Regions from separate parts of the Nonomuraea longicatena genome, predicted to be linked through region 2. Evidence: riboswitches for the same ligand, from Rfam matches in the RefSeq annotation. Region 2 holds a riboswitch; each other region holds the start of a gene.

Region 1 (4,202 bases), 260 kb from region 2:
CCCGGAGCCCGGCTGGTTCTGCGTCAACGGTGCCTCCAATACGTCCGCACACACAGTGACATCCGAGCGCCGGGTATGACAAGGTCTCAACCCCGTGTCCGATTCGGCATACTCGCGCGCCGAGCCCAATGCAGGTGCACATTACATTTGCACGTGCATTTGGGTCTTGCAGCATCACCGGTCGGTGACCCATGATGGCCTAGTGCATATTGGGCCAAACATGCACTAAACCAATGGGGAGCTGGAGGTAGCGGCAGAATGGTGGAGGATCCTCTGGCCACTGCCGATTGCCTGCAGATCACCCGCGAAGTCGGATTCGACACCCTGCTGGAGAACCGCCACCCGCACACCACGGCGTGTCCGCTCCCTTTTCAGGCCGACTCGGTCAAGACCGCCCGTGACGTGACCCGGGCCACGCTCAGCGACTGGGGTTGTGCCGAGCTCAGCGACGACGCCGCCCTGGTGGTCTCCGAACTCGTGACGAACGCGGTGCGTTACACCCGGGGTCACGCCGGCCTCACCCTTCTGCTGATGCGCGTGGCGCCGCACGTCCTGCTCGCGGTGGCCGACCCGAGCGACGAGGTGCCGACGCGCAAGGAACCGGACTTCGTCTCCGAGAACGGCCGGGGCCTGTACATCGTCGAGACGTACAGCCAGTGCTGGGGCTGGGATCCGCTCAACCGCGGCGGAAAGGCCGTGTGGGCGCTGTTCCGCACCGAGTAGTCAGCACAAAGTCGTACGTCCGGTTGGCTCCCCCGTAGGAGGAAAGCCCCGCTCCGCGCTGCCACTCTGTTGGTCATGGATCTCGCGCTCCTCCTCACTCTCGGCGCCCTCGCCCTGTGGGACAGCACCAGTTTCGGGACGCTCGGCATCCCGCTGGTCCTCATGCTGTCCTCCGATCGGCGCCAGGGCGGCCGTCTGGTGGTCTACCTGACCACGATCAGCGTCTTCTACTTCCTCGTCGGCGTCGCCCTCATGATGGGCCTGTCGGTGGTGATGGAGCGTTTCGGCGCTGCGCTGGAGTCCCAGCCCGCGTACTGGGTCCAGCTCGTCCTCGGCGTCTTCCTGTTCGCGCTGAGCTGGAAGTTCGACTCCAAGAAGCAGAAGAAGCCGTGGGAGCCCAAGGTGGGCGGGCCCCTCACCATGATGGGCGTCGCGCTCACGGCCGGTCTGGTCGAGGTCGCGACGATGTTCCCGTACCTGGCGGCCGTCGGGTTGATGACGACCGCCGGGCTGGGTGCCGCGCAGTGGCTGCCGCTGCTGGCGGGCTACGTGGTGCTGATGGTCGTGCCGATGCTGGTGCTGATGGCCGGCCGCGCCCTCGCCGGGCCCCGCATCGAGGGGATGCTGGAGCGCGTGCGCGCCTTCATCACCAGGAACGCCGCTTCCGCCGTGGGCTGGACCCTCGCGATCGTCGGCTTCCTCATCGCCCGCGACGCGCTGGTCAAGCTGGACTTCTTCCGGGATCTGGTCGCCGGAGGGTGAGTCCGGCGGTTTGGGAACGTTCCAAGTCAGTACATCGAGATGTGCGGATGGTCGTAGTGGTTCTGGGTGATGCTGCCCCGGTCGCTCATCTGGCGCCAGCCCGAGCCCATGTTGATGCGCTGCTTCCAGATCACGTACTTCACGCCGAAGCGGTCCTTGTTCTTGATGGCCCACTCGGAGATCCGGTCCCCGAGCCGCAGGTTGGCGGCGGTCGGCATGCTGCCGCCGGTGCTCATCATGAAGTCGCAGGCGCGGCCGAGAGGGTGCTCTCCGCCACCACCTGAGCGGTAGCAGCCGATCTCGAACGGCATGTCGAAGGTCTTCTTGATCTCGTCGCGGATGATCCGCATGCGGGAGGTGATGTTCTCGCGCCCCGCGGGCAGTTCGGGGGCCCAGCTGCCGTTGGCGCGCTTGCCGGTGCCGTACGGCATGAGTGCCTTCAGCTTGGCCTTGATGTCGTCGATGACGCCCTCGGCCTCCGTGCGCCGCTTGTCGACCTCGTCGGCCTGGGCGGCGAGGTCGACGGCGAGCGCGGCGGCCTCGTCGGCGGCCTTCTTCTTCTCGTCGCGAACGACGACCAGGTTGTCGACGACGGCCTGCTCCTCGTCGGTGATCTGTTCCATCACCGCTGCGGCCCCGGCGTCGGGCACGAGGAAGTGGGGAAGTGCGGCGCTCTGGCTCTGGTAACGCTTGGTGGCGATCTCGGTCACGCGGCGCTGGGCGTCGCCGAGTGTCTTCTCCGCCTCGGCGAGCCGGGCGCCCGCCGTCTTCTCGGCGTCCTGCGCCTTGGCGAGGGCGACGCGCTTTCCGTTGTACTGCTCGATCAGCTGATCGACTTTCTTGTTGAGGTCGACGAGCTCGCCACGCAACTGCTTCTCCGAAGGCTTGGGGGCCGCCTGCGCAGTGGGGGCGAGAAACAGCGTGCTCGCGGTGATGAGTCCGATGGCCAGAGTCGCGGGGGACGCAACTGCCACAGCGAAGATCCTCTCCATCTGCCGACCGGGTTAGCTGACGGATTCGGGCTGGAAGCTGCCCTACCACGAAAGTGGATTCACCCCAGGTGCAAGTGGGTCCCCGGCTCCCGGGCAACACGCCCGGGATTAGGCGGGCAACGGCTGTGACGACCGGTGCCAGTGAGGATGTTAGTGGTAAATGTCCGGCAATGCGAGTCTAATCGGAAATCAATTAGTGATCTACCTGTGATCGAATCTGCCGGGCGGCCTCTTCGGGAAGCACGTCGTTGACGAAGGCTCCCATAGCGGACTCCGATCCGGCAAGGTACTTGAGCTTGCCCGGCGCCCGTCTGACGCTGAACAGCTCCAGGTGGAGATATCCCAGCTCACGCAGGTGACGCACCGGCGCCTGGTGCCAGGCGGAGACGTACGGCATGGCGACGCCGAACAGCCCGTCGAGCGCCCGCAGCACCGAGGTGTAGAGCGGGGCGAAGGCCGCGCGCTCCTCCTCGCTCAGCGCCGCGAGGTCGGGCACCCGCCGGTGGGGGTAGACATGCACCTCGTACGGCCAGCGGGCGGCCGCGGGCACGAAGGCGGTCCACAGTTCGTTGGCGGCCACGACCCGCTCACCCGCCCGTTCCGCGGCCAGCACGTCGGCGAACAGCCCCGGCCGTTTGGCGGCGGCGGCGAGCTGGCGCGCGGTGCGCGGGGTCACGTACGGGTAGGCGTAGATCTGCCCGTGGGGGTGCGGCAGCGTGATGCCGATCTCCTCGCCCCGGTTCTCGAAGCAGAAGACCTGCTCGACGCCCTCGATGGCGGACAGCTCCGCCGTACGGTCGGCCCATGCCTCCATGACCAGCTCGACCTGCGCGTCGGACAGCCGGGAGAACGACGAGGAGTGCTCCGAGGTGAAGCAGACGACCTCGCAGCGGCCCGCACCGGGCCTGACCTCACTCAACCCCCCGACATCACGATAAGTCCCGAAATTTCCGCTGAATGAGGGGAAGCGGTTCTCGAACACGACCACGTCGTAGTCGGCGGCCGGGATCTCCGACGAGTGCGTGTCCGTGGACGGGCACAGCGGGCACTCGGCGGCCGACGGCAGGAACGTGCGCGTCTGCCGGTGCCCCGCGATGGCGACCCACTCCTCCGTCAGCGGGTCGTAGCGCAGTTCGGAGGCCACGGGCCGGGGATCGAGCGGACGCCGGTCGACCGCGCCGCGGTCGGCGTCGTCGCGCCGGTCGAAGTAGATGAGCTCCCGCCCGTCGGCCAGGTGGGTGATGGTGCGCTTCACTGCGTGCCTTCCGCGATGATGACTTCACAGGCCCGCTCGGACAGTTCGGCGCGGGCCTCCTCCGGTAGCGCCGGGTCGCTGACGACGAGGTCGGCCTCGCTCAGATCGGCGATCGTGCTGATGCCGACGGTGTTCCACTTGGTGTGGTCGGCGAGGACGACCAGGCGGCCGGCGGCGGTGACGAGTTCGCGGTCGGTCTCGGACTCCAGCAGGTTGGGCGTGGTGAAACCGGCCCGCGTGCTCATGCCGTGCACACCGAGGAACAGGGTGTCGACGTGCAGGCGCCGGATCGCGGCGACCGCGACGGGGCCGACGAGCGCGTCGGAGGGGGTGCGCACTCCGCCGGTCAGCACGACCGTGCGGTCGGCGCGGGGGGTGCGGTGGAAGACCTCGGCGACCGGGATCGAGTTGGTGATGACGGTCAACTCGGCCACGGCGACGAGGTGGTGGGCCAGCGCCCAGGTGGTGGT
Region 2 (4,202 bases):
CAGAGAACCAGGCACGGCGGACGTCCGGCGGTCCCCATCCCTCCAAAGCCTTCAGAAAGAGGAAATGTCATGAAGTGGTGGTTGATGCGGCTCCTGCTGCGTACCGTCGGCCGGCTCAGCCGGGGCATCCGCATCGGCTACCGGCACGGCTTCGACAGCGGCACCATGCTCGACTACGTCTACGCCGACCGCTCCCACGGCGCCCTGCTCATCGGCAGGCTCATCGACCGCGTCTACCTGAACGCCGTCGGCTGGCGAGCCATCCGAGCCCGCCGCGACCTCCTCGGCGACGTACTCAGGGAAGAGATCTCCGCCAGAGCGGGCCGCGCGCTCATCCTGGACGTCGCGGCCGGGCCCGGACGTTACCTGCTCGACGTCGCCAGGGAGCAGCCCGACGTCGAGGTCGTCTGCCGCGACCTCGCCCCCGCGGGGCTTGAGCTCGGACGGCGGCGGGCGGCCGCGCGCGGTCTCACCAACGTCCGCTTCGAGCGGGGCGACGCCTTCGACCCGGCCCCGCTGGGCCGTCCCGCCGACATCGTCGTGGTGTCCGGCCTGTACGAACTGATCCTGGACGACGACACGATCCGCGAGTCCTTCGTACGGCTGCGCGACCTGCTCGCCCCCGACGGCGTGCTGGTGTTCACCACGCAGACGCAGCACCCGCAACTGGAGTTCATCGCCAACGTGCTGCCCAACCGCGACGGCGAGTTGTGGGTGATGAAGTGCCGCCAGGCCGAGCAACTGCACGCCTGGGCCCTCGCGGCCGGGTACGGCGACGCGGTGAGTCGCCGCGAAAGAGTCGGCCTGTTCACGGTCACCACGGCCATGATGAAGGGATGAGGACTCGAGTCATCGGAACGACCGCTGTGAGCGCCGTCGGGCTGGGCGCCATGCCTATGTCGGTGCGGGGCCACATGCCTGACGAGGCCCAGTCGATCAGGACCGTCCACGCGGCGCTCGACGCCGGGGTGACCCTGATCGACACCGCCGACGCCTACACCCCCAGCCATACCGACGTGGGGCACAACGAACGGCTGGTCGCCAAGGCGCTGGCCTCCTGGGGCGGTGACGGCGACCGGGTGCTGGTGGCGACCAAGGGGGGTCACACCCGCGTGGAAGGCGGCGGGGGCTGGGAGGTCGACGGCAGGCCCGAATACCTGGTCCGGGCCTGCGAGGCGTCGCTGAAGGCGTTGGGCGTCGAGGCCATCGGCCTCTACCAGCACCATCGGCCCGACCCGGCGGTGCCGTACGAGGAGACGATCGGGGCGCTGCGCGATCTGCTCGACGCCGGGAAGATCCGGATGGCCGGAATCTCCAACGCCGATCCGGAGCAGATCAGGACGGCACAGCGGATTCTCGGCGGACGGCTGGCGAGTGTGCAGAACGAGTACTCGCCGCGCTTCCGCAGCAGTGAGCCGGAGGTGGACGTCTGCGCCGACCTGGGGCTCGCGTTCCTGCCGTGGTCGCCGCTCGGCGGCATGTCGGAGGCGGGCGAGCTGGGCGGCAGGCACGCGGTCTTCGCCGAGGTGGCGGCCGAGCGCGGGGTGTCGCCGCAGCGGGTGTGCATCGCCTGGGAGCTGGCCAGGAGCCCGGTGATGATCCCGATCCCGGGCGCCAGCCGTCCGTCGAGCATCCTGGACTGCGTGGCGGCGGCCGACCTCGACCTGACGGAGTCCGAGCTGGCCAGGCTGGGCTGAGGCGGGCGTCCGGTTTCGCGTCGCGCGAGCACACATGCGAAGCTGGGGGCGTCCCAAACACCAGGAGGTCCTCATGGCGGAATCACCGGAGCCCGAAGTCAGCGAAACTCCCGAGGACGAGATGAAGCGCAAGTTCCGGGAGGCACTGGACCGTAAGCGGAACCAGAATGCCGACGCGGGCGCGGGTGGCAGGGGCTCGGATCACTCGAAGATCCACGGCGCACATGGCCCCGCTGCCAACAAGCGATCGTTCCGACGCAAGAGCGGCTGAAACCGCGATATTTCCGGGGGGTACGGCTTACCGTACCCCCCTTTCTCTTGACCTTATTAGGTAGATCTTCGCCCGTTTCATGGCGTTTGCTTTGCATTTGTCGGGTTTGAGGCATACAGTCCATAGCGTTACCAGCTGGTGACCTGGCCCTTCACCAAGAAGGCCGACCGGCTGGCGCCGAATCCCGCTCCGGCGGGAACCGGGGAACCACGTTCCTTGGGGTGAATCCGACGAACCGTCGGTAGGGCACCTCCACGCCCGAACCCGTCAGCTAACCCGGTAGGCGAGATGGAGAGGACAGCTATCTCATGCACTGCCGCGACGTACCCCTCACCCGCGTAGCTTCACCCGCCGCCTACTGAGCGGCCCCTTCCTCAAGGATCACCACCCCCCCTAGCGCTCCCGCGTAGCGACCGTTCGGCCTTTTGCCCGGCTACGCGCCGATGACGAGCGCCATCCCTGACCCCGTACGAAGGACTTTGCTTTATGTCTCGCCGCTTCGGCATGCGTAGCTTTGCCATGTTCGTCTCCACCGCCGCCCTTGCCGGTGCCGTCACCGTCGGCGCCGGGGCGCCCGCGTCGGCCGACGACCACTTCACCGACAAGCAGACCCTCCTGCACGGCTCCACCACCGCCTCCTACTACTGGGACGACGGCTCCGGCCGCAACGGCGACACCGGCATGCCCGCCAGCGGCAAGCCCATGCAGAAGGGTCTGGCCGCCAGCCCGAGCTGGCCGCTGCTCACCGAGGGCTACGTCGTCTACAAGGGCAAGAAGATGCCCTTCTTCGTCGGCGACCGAGGCCCCGGCATCCCCTCCAACAGGGGCATCATGCTCGACCTCGACGCCAAGACCTTCGCCGACCTCACCGGCGGCACCTTCAACTCGCGCTCGCTGACCGTCGACGGCGTCGGCGGCCAGGGTCACATCAAGGTGGACTACGTCATCACCAAGTGGGGACCCGGCGTCGGCAAGAAGAACCACCCGGTCGCCTTCGCCACCGGCGCCTGGGGTCGCAAGGACCACAACCCGGCCAAGCCGCCGGTGATCGCCGCCGAGAAGCCGGCCGAGAAGCCGTCGCAGGACGCCGCGGAGAAGAACGCTCCCGCCGTGGTCGCCGAGCGGCCCAGCTCCACCCCCGGCGCCAAGAGCCCGAAGGCCGCGTCGGCTGAGAACGCGTCCGCGCAGCTCGCGGCGGCCAGCACCGCTGACGAGAGCCGTCCGACCGGCGTCGCCGCCCTCGCCGTCATCGGCGGGCTGGCCCTGCTCGGCGGCGGACTGTTCATCGGCCGCGACCGCCTGCGCAAGGTCTTCCAGCGCTGACCTGACGCACTCGAAAGCACGTACAAAAGGGCTGTCCACCCGTCTGCGTGAAGCGGGCGTCCCCAGACCTCACCGGTCGGGGGACGCCCGCTTCCGCCGTTTCCGGGGGACTCGTCAGCGCAGCCGTTCCAGGCCCTGCTTGACGGCCGCCAGCACCTCGGGATCCCGCATGGGGTTGGCGCGGGGCACGTGCGGCCCTTCCCGCCGGGCACTCCTGCCCCGCCTCGGCAACTCCCCGTACGGTGGCCTGCCCCGCCCGGCGGTGGCCGCCCCACCCGCGTCGGCGCGGGCCGCGGCCTCGGAAGGCGCCGTTTCCCGCCCACCGGTACGGCTCGCCAGGTCAGCGGGGGCTTCTTCGCCCAGGCCGGCGAGCGCCGTCGCGCCGGCAGCCGAGGCGTCCGCCACCTCGACCACGTCCACCATCTCGACCACGTCCGAGATATCGGCCTCGCCCACCACCTCGGCCACGTCCGAGACGTCGGCCCCGTCCACCGTCTCGGCCACGTCCGGCATTCTGGACGCGGCCGTCTTCTTGGACCGGTGGGGTTCTTCGGGAGGGGGCTGTGGGCCGGAGGCGGGTTCCGGGCGGGTGAGCAGGCCCAGGGCGGCCATCCGGCGCACGGTGAGCAGCACCGTGTAGACCGGCTGCCCGAGCCGGACCGCCAGGTCCGCCGGTGTGGCGACCCCGTCCGCGTGGATCAGGATCTCCCATTCGAGCTCCCCCACCGTGACCCGCTGTCCCGGCGGCCGGTGCGCGGGCGTGACGGGCACGCCGTCGAGCTCCGTCGATGGCCAGGTCTGCGCCAACTCGCTTCTCCTTCGCGCGCACTCGCGGATCAGCCAGGCGACCTCGAAGGCCCACACCTCACCGTACGGGTGCCGCTCACCCGGGCGGAACCTCGGCCGGGCGG
Region 3 (4,202 bases), on a different contig from region 2:
CGCTCGGCGCTGCAGTTCGCCTTCGCCCAGACCGGCAAGCCGTACATCTACGGCGGCACCGGGCCGCGCGGCTACGACTGCTCGGGCTTCACCCAGGCGTCCTGGCGGGCGGCAGGGGTCTCGCTGCCGCGCACCACCTGGCAGCAGTGGGCCTGGGGCGCCAACCGCAAGGTGCCGCTCGACCAGCTCCAGCCCGGCGACCTGATCTTCTCCCAGGGGCTCGGCCACGTCACCATGTACGCGGGCAACGGCAACATCGTGCACGCGCCGCAGACCGGCGACGTGATCAAGGTGGTCAAGCTGTCCGCCTACGGCAAGTCCATCGCCGGAGCCATCCGCCCGTAGCGGGTCATCAGCTCCAGGAAGGCCCGTACGGCCGGGCTCGGCTCCGGCAGCGCGACCGCGTGCACCGCCCGGACGGGCAGCGCGGGCACGGGACGCAGCAGCCGGATGTCCTGCCGTACGGCCCGGCCCGCCATCGCCGGGTACACCATGACGCCGACGCCCGCCGCCACCAGGCCTTGCCTGCCGTTCCAGTCGTCGCACACGTGGCTGACCCTCGGCGGGCCGCCCAGGGCGGCGGCCAGCTCCGACAGCGGGCCCAGACAGTCGGGGTGGGTGCCGTCGATCCACGCCTCGCCGGACAGGTCGGCGAGCCGTACCCGCCGCCCTGCGGCCAGCGGGTGGCTCGCGGGCAGCGCCACGAGGAGTTCGTCGTCCAGGAGCGGCACCGACTCCAGCCCGGCGGGGGGCGCCGGGTCGCGCGAGGTGAGCAGCGCCAGGTCGGCGTCGCCGTCCAGGACGGCGGCGGCGTCGGCGCGGCCTACGATCAGCGACAACTCCACGCCGGGGTGCTCGGCCGCGAACGCGCCGAAGCAGCCGGGCACGAACGCGGTCGCCGCGCTCGGGAACGCCTGCACGCGCACCCGCCCCGCCTCGGCCAGCGCGTGCGCGCGGAGCCGGGCCTCCAGCAGGGTCATCCCGTCGAGCACCCGGGCCGCGTCCTCCAGGGCCGCGCGGCCCGCGTCCGTCGCGCGCACGCCCCTCGGCAGCCGCTCGAACAGCCGCACGCCGGTGCGCCGCTCCAGGGCGGCGATCTGACGGGAGACCGCGGGCTGCGTCATCGACAGCGCGCCGGCCGCGGCGGAGAACGAGCCGAGGCGGCCCACGGTGAGGAGAACCTTCAGCGACCAGGTGTCAAGCATGCGCCGAGCTTATGGCGGGCATGCCGTACCCGCAGTGGTGCGCATGCCTTCGGCCGCAGCATGCTCGGCTCATGAACTCCTGGATCACCTCCGTCCTGCCCGCCGCGCCCGCCCGCGTGCTGGACGCCGGATGCGGCGCGGGCACGCTCGCGGCCCAGCTCATCGCGGGCGGGTACGACGTCACGGCCATCGACCTCGACCCGTCGGCCGCGCTCGCCGCCGGGGTGCCCGCCGTCCGGGCGGACCTGGCCGGTTTCGAGGCGGCGCCCTTCGAGGCCATCGTGATGAGGATGTCGCTGCACCACATGGAGCCGATGGAGATGGCGCTGAACGCGGCCGCGCGGCTGCTGGCCCCCGGCGGCAGCCTCGTGGTGGACGACTTCGCCTGGGAGCGGGCCGACCCCGCCGCCGCCACCTGGTTCTACGACGCCGGGGCCGTCATCGGCGGGCGCGACCTGGTCGCCGACCCGGCGAACGAGTGGGAACGGGAGCACGGCGACCTCGCGACGGGCGAGGAGATGCTCGCGGCGATCAGCGCCCGCTTCGACGTGAAGACGCTGCGGCGGGTGCCGTTCCTGCACCGGTACCTCAAGTGCGAGGGGGAGCGCGCGGAGCGGCTGCGGACGATCGAGGAACTGCGCCACCCGCTCATCGGGCTGCGCGTCCTCGCCGTGTCCCGTGGGACGGACGGGACCTGACTCACGGGCCGCCGGACAAGTGTGAGGGAGGTCACATTTCGATAACGACGCAGGGGTGCCGAGCAGCGCGATCCCTTCTGACAGGAACCCCTGCCGGATCTTGACAGGTTCACCCGGCTTTTGCCGCCGATCGGCGGCGCCGGGTACTTTCTGGCGTCGCGGCGGCACGCCATGGCGCCGCGACGCCGACACCGGGCCTCACGAGGCCCGGTGGGGACGTATAGAGATCCGCGGTCGGCCCGTTTCCACGAGGGCGACGACCAGCCGAGTCCGTGCAGTCAGGAGGCACGGAGCCGGGGACCCGCCGATCCCGATCACCGGGATCACGGGGTGAGTCGGCGCAGCCGCGCCGTAGGGCGACTTCCAGGCCCGAACCCGTCAGCTAACCCGGTAGGCGTTCGTGGAAGATCCGAGGAGAAATCCTGTCTATCCCCCTGAGTAACCCCCGCCTTGTCGTGTCCGGGGTGCTGGTCACCATGTCCATGACAGCAGGAGGGCTCGCCCTCCATGCCCCGGCGGCCGGGGCCGCAACGGCCCCCGCCGAGACCGAGGCGGCCGCCGCTGAACCGGGCACCACAGCCCGGAGCAGGACGGCCACCGCAGGGAAGACCCTTTCCAAGTCCACACGGCAGCGGGTGAAGGCCGGAAAGGCCGTCTCCGTCGCCAAGGCGCAGGTCGGGGACCCGTACAGGTACGGTGCCACGGGTCCAGGTGCCTTCGACTGCTCCGGACTGGTCCAGTACGCCTGGAAGAAGGCCGGAGTGAAGATCCCCCGCGTGACGTACAGCCAGTACGCGCGCATCGACAAGAAGGTCACCTGGAAGCGGCTGCGGCCCGGTGACCTGATGTTCTTCCGGGGCCGAGGCCATGTCGGCATGTACGTCGGCGACGGCAGGATGGTCCACTCGCCCAGCTCGGGCAAGCGGGTCCGGGTCGACCGCATCAGCGAATGGCGCAGGGCGTCGTTCGTCGGCGCGGTGCGTCCCGGCCTGTAAGGCGCGACATCCCCGTCCCAGGCCGTCGTGCCGGGGACGGGGGTCCGCACAGGGGCGGCTACCATCGGGGCCGTGAGCCGTCGCGCCGCAGTGGCGGCCCCCGCACTGGTCGCGTGTCTGATCGCGACCACCCCGAGCTGCGCCCCCGCACCCGGCTCTTCCGCGCCCGGCTCGTCCGCTGTCGCGCCTGGCGCTTCCGCCCCTGCGTCCGGCTCTCCCACCCCCGCACCCCGTTCTTCCGCCTCCGCGTCCGGTCCTTCGGCGCCCGGGTCCGGTTCGTCCGCCGTGCCCCAGGGTTCGGCACCCGCTACCCGGCCCGCCCTCTCCGGGCGGCCCGCCCACGGCGGGGAGCTCAGACGGCCCGGCCACGACCTCCGCCGGCGTGCCGAACGGGCCGCCCGCCGGGTCGAGGCCGTCCTGGGCACACCCGTACGGCCGGACGTCCGCGTCGCCGCCTCTGCCGCCGACGCCGCCCGCGCGATCGGCGCCGCCTCCGTCGACGGGCTCGCCGCCGTCGCCCACGACGGCCGCGTGATCGTCGTGCCCGAGACCTACGGAAGACTCACCCCCACCGGCCGCGACGTCGTGCTCGCCCACGAGCTCACCCACGTCGCCGCGGGCACCGACGGCCTGCCGCCCTGGCTGTACGAGGGCTTCGCCGACTACGTCGCCTACCGCGACGCGGGCCTTGCCGTACCTGAGGCCGCCGCGGAACTCGCCGAAGAGGTCAGAGCGGGACGCCTGCCCGAGAACCTCCCGGAACCCGCTGACTTCGCCCCCGGCGCGCCCCGGCTCGCGCAGAGCTACCAGGAGGCGTGGCTGGCGTGCCGCCTCATCGCGCACGCGTACGGAGAGGCGACACTGGTGAGGCTCTACCGTGATGCCCAGCGGGTCGGAGCCGGCCGCGCACTACCCGTGCCCGTGGCCGAGCTGACCCGTGACTGGCGCGCGTACCTGGGGGAGGAACTGGCGTGACACGACAGCCCGACGACGACGACGGGCGGCTGCGGCGGCAGGCGGGGATCGCCGCCGCGATCCTCGGCCTCCTGGTGATCGCCGTGGCCGCGATCACCACACCGTGGCGGCCGCTGCCCTCCGGAGATCCGGCCCAGGACTTCACCCCGGCCGAGATCGCCCGTTCGCAGGCGTTCGACGCGGCCACGAGCCTGCCGTCCTACCTGTCGCTCGGACTCACGATCGTCTTCGCCGGGCTGCTGGCCGCCACACCGCTCGGCGCCCGCGTCCTGGGACGGCTGAAAGGCCCGTGGTGGCTGCGGGTGGTCCTCGGCGTGCTCGTGCTCACG
Region 4 (4,202 bases), on a different contig from region 2:
CTCCGGACGAGGAGTTGTAGCTGACCACCAAGGCGCCGATCACGATCACGCCGAGGATGAAGTAGACGATGCCGAACAGGACGAAGTCGATGAGCCGGGCGACCAGGCGCTGCCACCACTCCGCCAGCGGCGCGGGCGCGCCGGGCGGCTGCACCCCGACGGGCTGGTTGTACGGCTGACCGTAGCCGGGCTGCGCCTGGCCGTAGGGCTGGGCGGGTGCACCGTACTGCTGCTGGCCGTACTGCTGACCGTAACCGGGCTGGGGCTGACCGTACTGCTGCTGCTCGTATCCCGGCTGCGCGTACTGCTGCTGCCCGTAACCGGACTGGGCCTGCTGCCCGTAACCGTGTTGACCGGAGCCGGGCTGGCCGTAGCCGGACTGGTCGGGAGTGGGCTGGCCGTAGCCCTGCTGGTCGGAACCAGGCTGCTGACCGTAGGCGGGCTGCTGGCCGTAGCCCTGGTCAGGGGCGGGCTGGCCGTAGCCCTGGTCAGGGGCGGGCTGGCCGTAACCCTGGTCAGGGGCGGGCTGGCCGTAACCCTGCTGGTCCGAACCCGGCTGCTGACCGTAGGCGGGCTGCTGGCCGTAGCCCTGCTGGTCGGAACCAGGCTGCTGACCGTACGCGGGCTGCTGACCGTAGCCCTGGTCAGGGGCGGGCTGGCCATAACTCTGCTGGCCGTAACCCTGCTGGTCCGAACCAGGCTGCTGACCATAGGCAGGCTGGCCGTAGCCACCCTGCTGGTCATGAGCGGGCTGACCATGAGCCGGCTGGCCCTGGGCGGGCTGGCCGTACCCGGGCTGCTGGCCCTGGGCGGGCTCGAAGCCCGGCTGCTGACCCGACGGCTGTCCGTAGCCGGGCTGCTGACCCGACGGCGGCTGCTGTCCGTAGCCGGGCTGCTGGCCATAGGCAGGTTGTCCGTACGCGGGCTGCTGGCCGTAGCCCTGCTGCCCCTGGGCGGGCTGTCCGTAGGCGGGCTGCTGACCCGACGGTGGCTGCTGGCCGTAACCAGGCTGAGCGTACTGCTGATCCTGGCCGTATTGCTGGCCCTGGCCGGGCTGCTGTCCATACGCGGGCTGCTGGCCGTAGCCCTGCTGGCCCTGGGCGGGCTGGCCGTACTGCTGGCCGGAAGGCTGGCCGTAGCCTTCGCCCTCGTGCCGGTAGCCGACGACCGTCGCCTCGGGGTCGGACTCTCCCTGGGGGTAGCCCGAGTTCTGCTGTCCGTATTGAGGCGCCCCGGAATTGTCGCCGGGGTCGGCCTGCGGATACGGCGGCTGTCCGGTGCTCACCGTGTCACCTCGCTTCGAGTGTGCATGTGGCACATGTCAGGACACATGCCTTCGCTGCCCAACGTATCGACATAGGTATCTACAATCACCTTTCCCTTTGGTCGACGCCCGAGTCAAACGACGGGCAAGTGGAGCAGCATCCTGGTGTTGCCCAAGGTGTTGGGCTTGACGTGCTCCAGGTCGAGGAACTCGGCAACCCCCTCGTCATAGGAGGCGAGCAACTCGGCATAGACCTCAGGTGAGACGGGTGTGCCCTGGATCGGACGGAAGCCGTGGCGGGCGAAGAAATCGATCTCGAAAGTCAGGCAGAACACGCGCCGGAGCCCGAGTTCGCCGGCCGTTTTGATCAAAGCCGACACGATCTTGTACCCGATTCCCAGGCCACGGCTGTTCGGATCAACGGCGACCGTACGAATCTCCGCCAGATCCTCCCACAAGACATGCAATGCGCCGCAACCTACTACCTGGCCACCGTGTTCGGCGACCCAGAATTCCTGTATGTCCTCATACAGGGTCACGGTCGCCTTCTCCAGCAGCCGGGGACCGGCGCCGGCATAGGTGTCCACGAGGCGCCTGATCGCGTGGACGTCGGGGGTCCGGGCGCGTCTCACGACGAGCCCTAGGTCGGGAACCTCTCGTTCGGCCACCTGCTCCATGGCAGTTCAGCGTACAGAGCGCATTACGGTTCGTCCGTATTTACCCACCCCGCGACCACATACGGCCCAGCCGCGCTCACCTGGCCATCAGGCTCTCAAACAGGGGCAAACAGGGCGCAATTTCCCCACTACTGTGATCGCACCGTTACTCTTCGGTTGCACAACCGCCACCGAATCCGCGATTCCGGTTGAGCACGAACTCCGGGTGCACTAGTGTCCACCGACGATGTCACCCCGCGCAGGCGCGCGAGGCGGCACGCCTAATCCCATCGAGAGGAACCGGGAACCCACCCGTGGCCGAAGGCCACCGGGGTGAATCCGGGCGACCTTGCCCGGTAGGGCCACTCAGCCCGAACCCGTCAGCCAACCCGGTCGGCGTCGTCGAGAGGAACTGGTTGGTGAAGAGGAACAGCGCGAGCGAACCTCCCGAACCCGGGAGCCGGAGAAGACTCGCCGCCGTCGTGACCGCCCTGGTGTTGACCATTCCCATCGGCCCCGTCGGCACCGCCGGCACAGCGGCCGCCGACCCTGAGCCCACCCTCAAGGAGCTCGCCGACCGGGCGGAGAAGCTGCACACGCAGATCGGCACCCTCTCCGAGCAGTACAACGGCCAGCGGGTGAAGCTCAAGGACGCCGAGAAGGCCGTGGACGACGCCGAGCGCACCCTCCGCGCCAGCCAGGCCGACCTCGACGTCAAGCAGCGCAGGGCGGGCGCGCTGGCCCAGCAGGAGTACATGACGGGCGGCCTGAACAACACGCTGGCCCTGATGAGCCCCGCGGACCCCGAGACCTTCCTGGGCCGGGCCGCCACCACGTACGCCATCCAGCGGCAGCACGGCGAGCAGCTCGGCCAGGTCACCCGCGCGCGCAAGGCCGCGGAGACCGCCAGGACGGGCGCGAAGGCCCGCATCGCCGAGGTCCGCCGGCTCGTCGACGACCTCGGCAGCAGGCGCGACAAGATCACCAAGCTGGTGGCGAAGGTCGAGGGCGACCTGTTCGGCCGCGCACTCGGCGAGGCCGGACGGCCCGGCACCCCGGCCAAGCGGGTCGAACTGCCGATCCCCGGGCAGGGCAAGGCCGCCACAGCGGCCAGGTGGGCGCTGACGCAGCAGCTCAAGCCGTACGTGTGGGGGGCCGAGGGCCCCGGCTCCTACGACTGCTCCGGTCTGGTGATGGCCGCCTACAAGCAGGTCGGCATCTCGCTGCCGCACTACACCGGCCACCAGTGGACGGCGGGCAAGCGCATTTCACGCGCCGAACTGCGCCCCGGCGACCTGGTGTTCTTCTACAACGACCTGCACCACGTAGGCATCTACCTGGGCGGCGGCATGATGGTGCACGCGCCGCGCACCGGTGACGTGGTGCGGATCGCCGCGATCGACCGGCGCCCGTGGGCGGGCGCGGTGCGAATCGCCGCCTGATCACTCAGATGAGTTGACGACGGGCCGCCCAGGCCACCGCTTCGATCGCGGTGGCCACGCCGATCCTGTCGCAAATTCCGCGCAAACGGCGGCGTACGGTGCGTCCACTGACGTCCAGCCGGCGCCCCACCCGATCGACCGTGACACCCTTGGCCAGCTCGGCCAACAAGGCTAAATCGGCATGGCTCAGCTCGACGCCCTCGGTGAGCACATCCATCGGGAGCCCTCCCCCCAACAGTGGAACTCGCAAGACGTCTCGGCCCGAGCGTAGGTGCTCGTCTCGGAGACGGTAAACGCATTCGCGAAAGGACGTCAAGCGCGGCTGTCGGGACCCTTGACAAGGCGCATTGACTTGATCGGCAAAGATGTGAGCTACTCACCATATGTCGTCACACGTCGGGACGGGATGAGCCGTCACAGCGCCCCTGACAACACCTCACCCGAATCTGACAAGTTGAAAGTTTCCTTCGCGCTCCGTGCGCGTGGCGAGGGAAAACGCGCAGGTCGCCTGCGTACTTCGCGACGGAGGCGGCCGGGCGGCCGCGACGGGCCGCCCGGACGCTCACTGACCGGCGGGCTTGACCAGCGGGAAGAGGATCGTGTCGCGGATGTTCTTGCCGGTGAGGGCCATGATCATGCGATCGATGCCGACGCCGACGCCGCCCGTGGGCGGCATCGCGTACTCCAGCGACTGCAGGAAGTCCTCGTCGACCTGCATGGCCTCCGGGTCGCCTCCGGCGGCGAGCAGCGACTGCTCGACCAGGCGGCGGCGCTGCTCGATCGGGTCGTTGAGCTCGGAGTAGGCGGTGCCGAGCTCGGTGCCGAAGCCGATAAGGTCCC

What was found. A riboswitch is a leader RNA that binds a small molecule or an ion and turns the genes downstream of it on or off. The one in region 2 is predicted to bind cyclic di-AMP.
Region 1: another riboswitch for cyclic di-AMP. It lies ahead of ABD120_RS03805 (coiled-coil domain-containing protein); the one in region 2 lies ahead of ABD120_RS05035 (hypothetical protein).
Region 3: another riboswitch for cyclic di-AMP. It lies ahead of ABD120_RS18555 (C40 family peptidase); the one in region 2 lies ahead of ABD120_RS05035 (hypothetical protein).
Region 4: another riboswitch for cyclic di-AMP. It lies ahead of ABD120_RS33970 (C40 family peptidase); the one in region 2 lies ahead of ABD120_RS05035 (hypothetical protein).

What each region holds. Positions count from the first base shown of each region.
Region 1 covers NZ_BAAAHQ010000002.1:9,104-13,305, forward strand. The annotation lists gene ABD120_RS03790 (helix-turn-helix domain-containing protein) at 1-27, opposite strand, end outside; gene ABD120_RS03795 (ATP-binding protein) at 259-723, shown strand; gene ABD120_RS03800 (GAP family protein) at 799-1,485, shown strand; gene ABD120_RS03805 (coiled-coil domain-containing protein) at 1,512-2,459, opposite strand; cyclic di-AMP (ydaO/yuaA leader) riboswitch at 2,465-2,602, opposite strand; gene galT (galactose-1-phosphate uridylyltransferase) at 2,671-3,732, opposite strand; gene ABD120_RS03815 (DeoR/GlpR family DNA-binding transcription regulator) at 3,729-4,202, opposite strand, start outside.
Region 2 covers NZ_BAAAHQ010000002.1:271,070-275,271, reverse strand. The annotation lists gene ABD120_RS05055 (lysophospholipid acyltransferase family protein) at 1-73, shown strand, start outside; gene ABD120_RS05050 (class I SAM-dependent methyltransferase family protein) at 70-840, shown strand; gene ABD120_RS05045 (aldo/keto reductase) at 837-1,697, shown strand; gene ABD120_RS05040 (DUF5302 domain-containing protein) at 1,771-1,968, shown strand; cyclic di-AMP (ydaO/yuaA leader) riboswitch at 2,134-2,269, shown strand; gene ABD120_RS05035 (hypothetical protein) at 2,473-3,291, shown strand; gene ABD120_RS05030 (hypothetical protein) at 3,406-4,202, opposite strand, start outside.
Region 3 covers NZ_BAAAHQ010000017.1:170,621-174,822, reverse strand. The annotation lists gene ABD120_RS18570 (C40 family peptidase) at 1-345, shown strand, start outside; gene ABD120_RS18565 (LysR family transcriptional regulator) at 309-1,205, opposite strand; gene ABD120_RS18560 (class I SAM-dependent methyltransferase) at 1,277-1,903, shown strand; cyclic di-AMP (ydaO/yuaA leader) riboswitch at 2,156-2,315, shown strand; gene ABD120_RS18555 (C40 family peptidase) at 2,368-2,898, shown strand; gene ABD120_RS18550 (eCIS core domain-containing protein) at 3,184-3,873, shown strand; gene ABD120_RS18545 (M48 family metallopeptidase) at 3,870-4,202, shown strand, end outside.
Region 4 covers NZ_BAAAHQ010000045.1:62,416-66,617, reverse strand. The annotation lists gene ABD120_RS33980 (RDD family protein) at 1-1,285, opposite strand, end outside; gene ABD120_RS33975 (amino-acid N-acetyltransferase) at 1,399-1,941, opposite strand; cyclic di-AMP (ydaO/yuaA leader) riboswitch at 2,189-2,334, shown strand; gene ABD120_RS33970 (C40 family peptidase) at 2,340-3,362, shown strand; gene ABD120_RS33965 (helix-turn-helix domain-containing protein) at 3,367-3,579, opposite strand; gene lysX (bifunctional lysylphosphatidylglycerol synthetase/lysine--tRNA ligase LysX) at 3,925-4,202, opposite strand, start outside.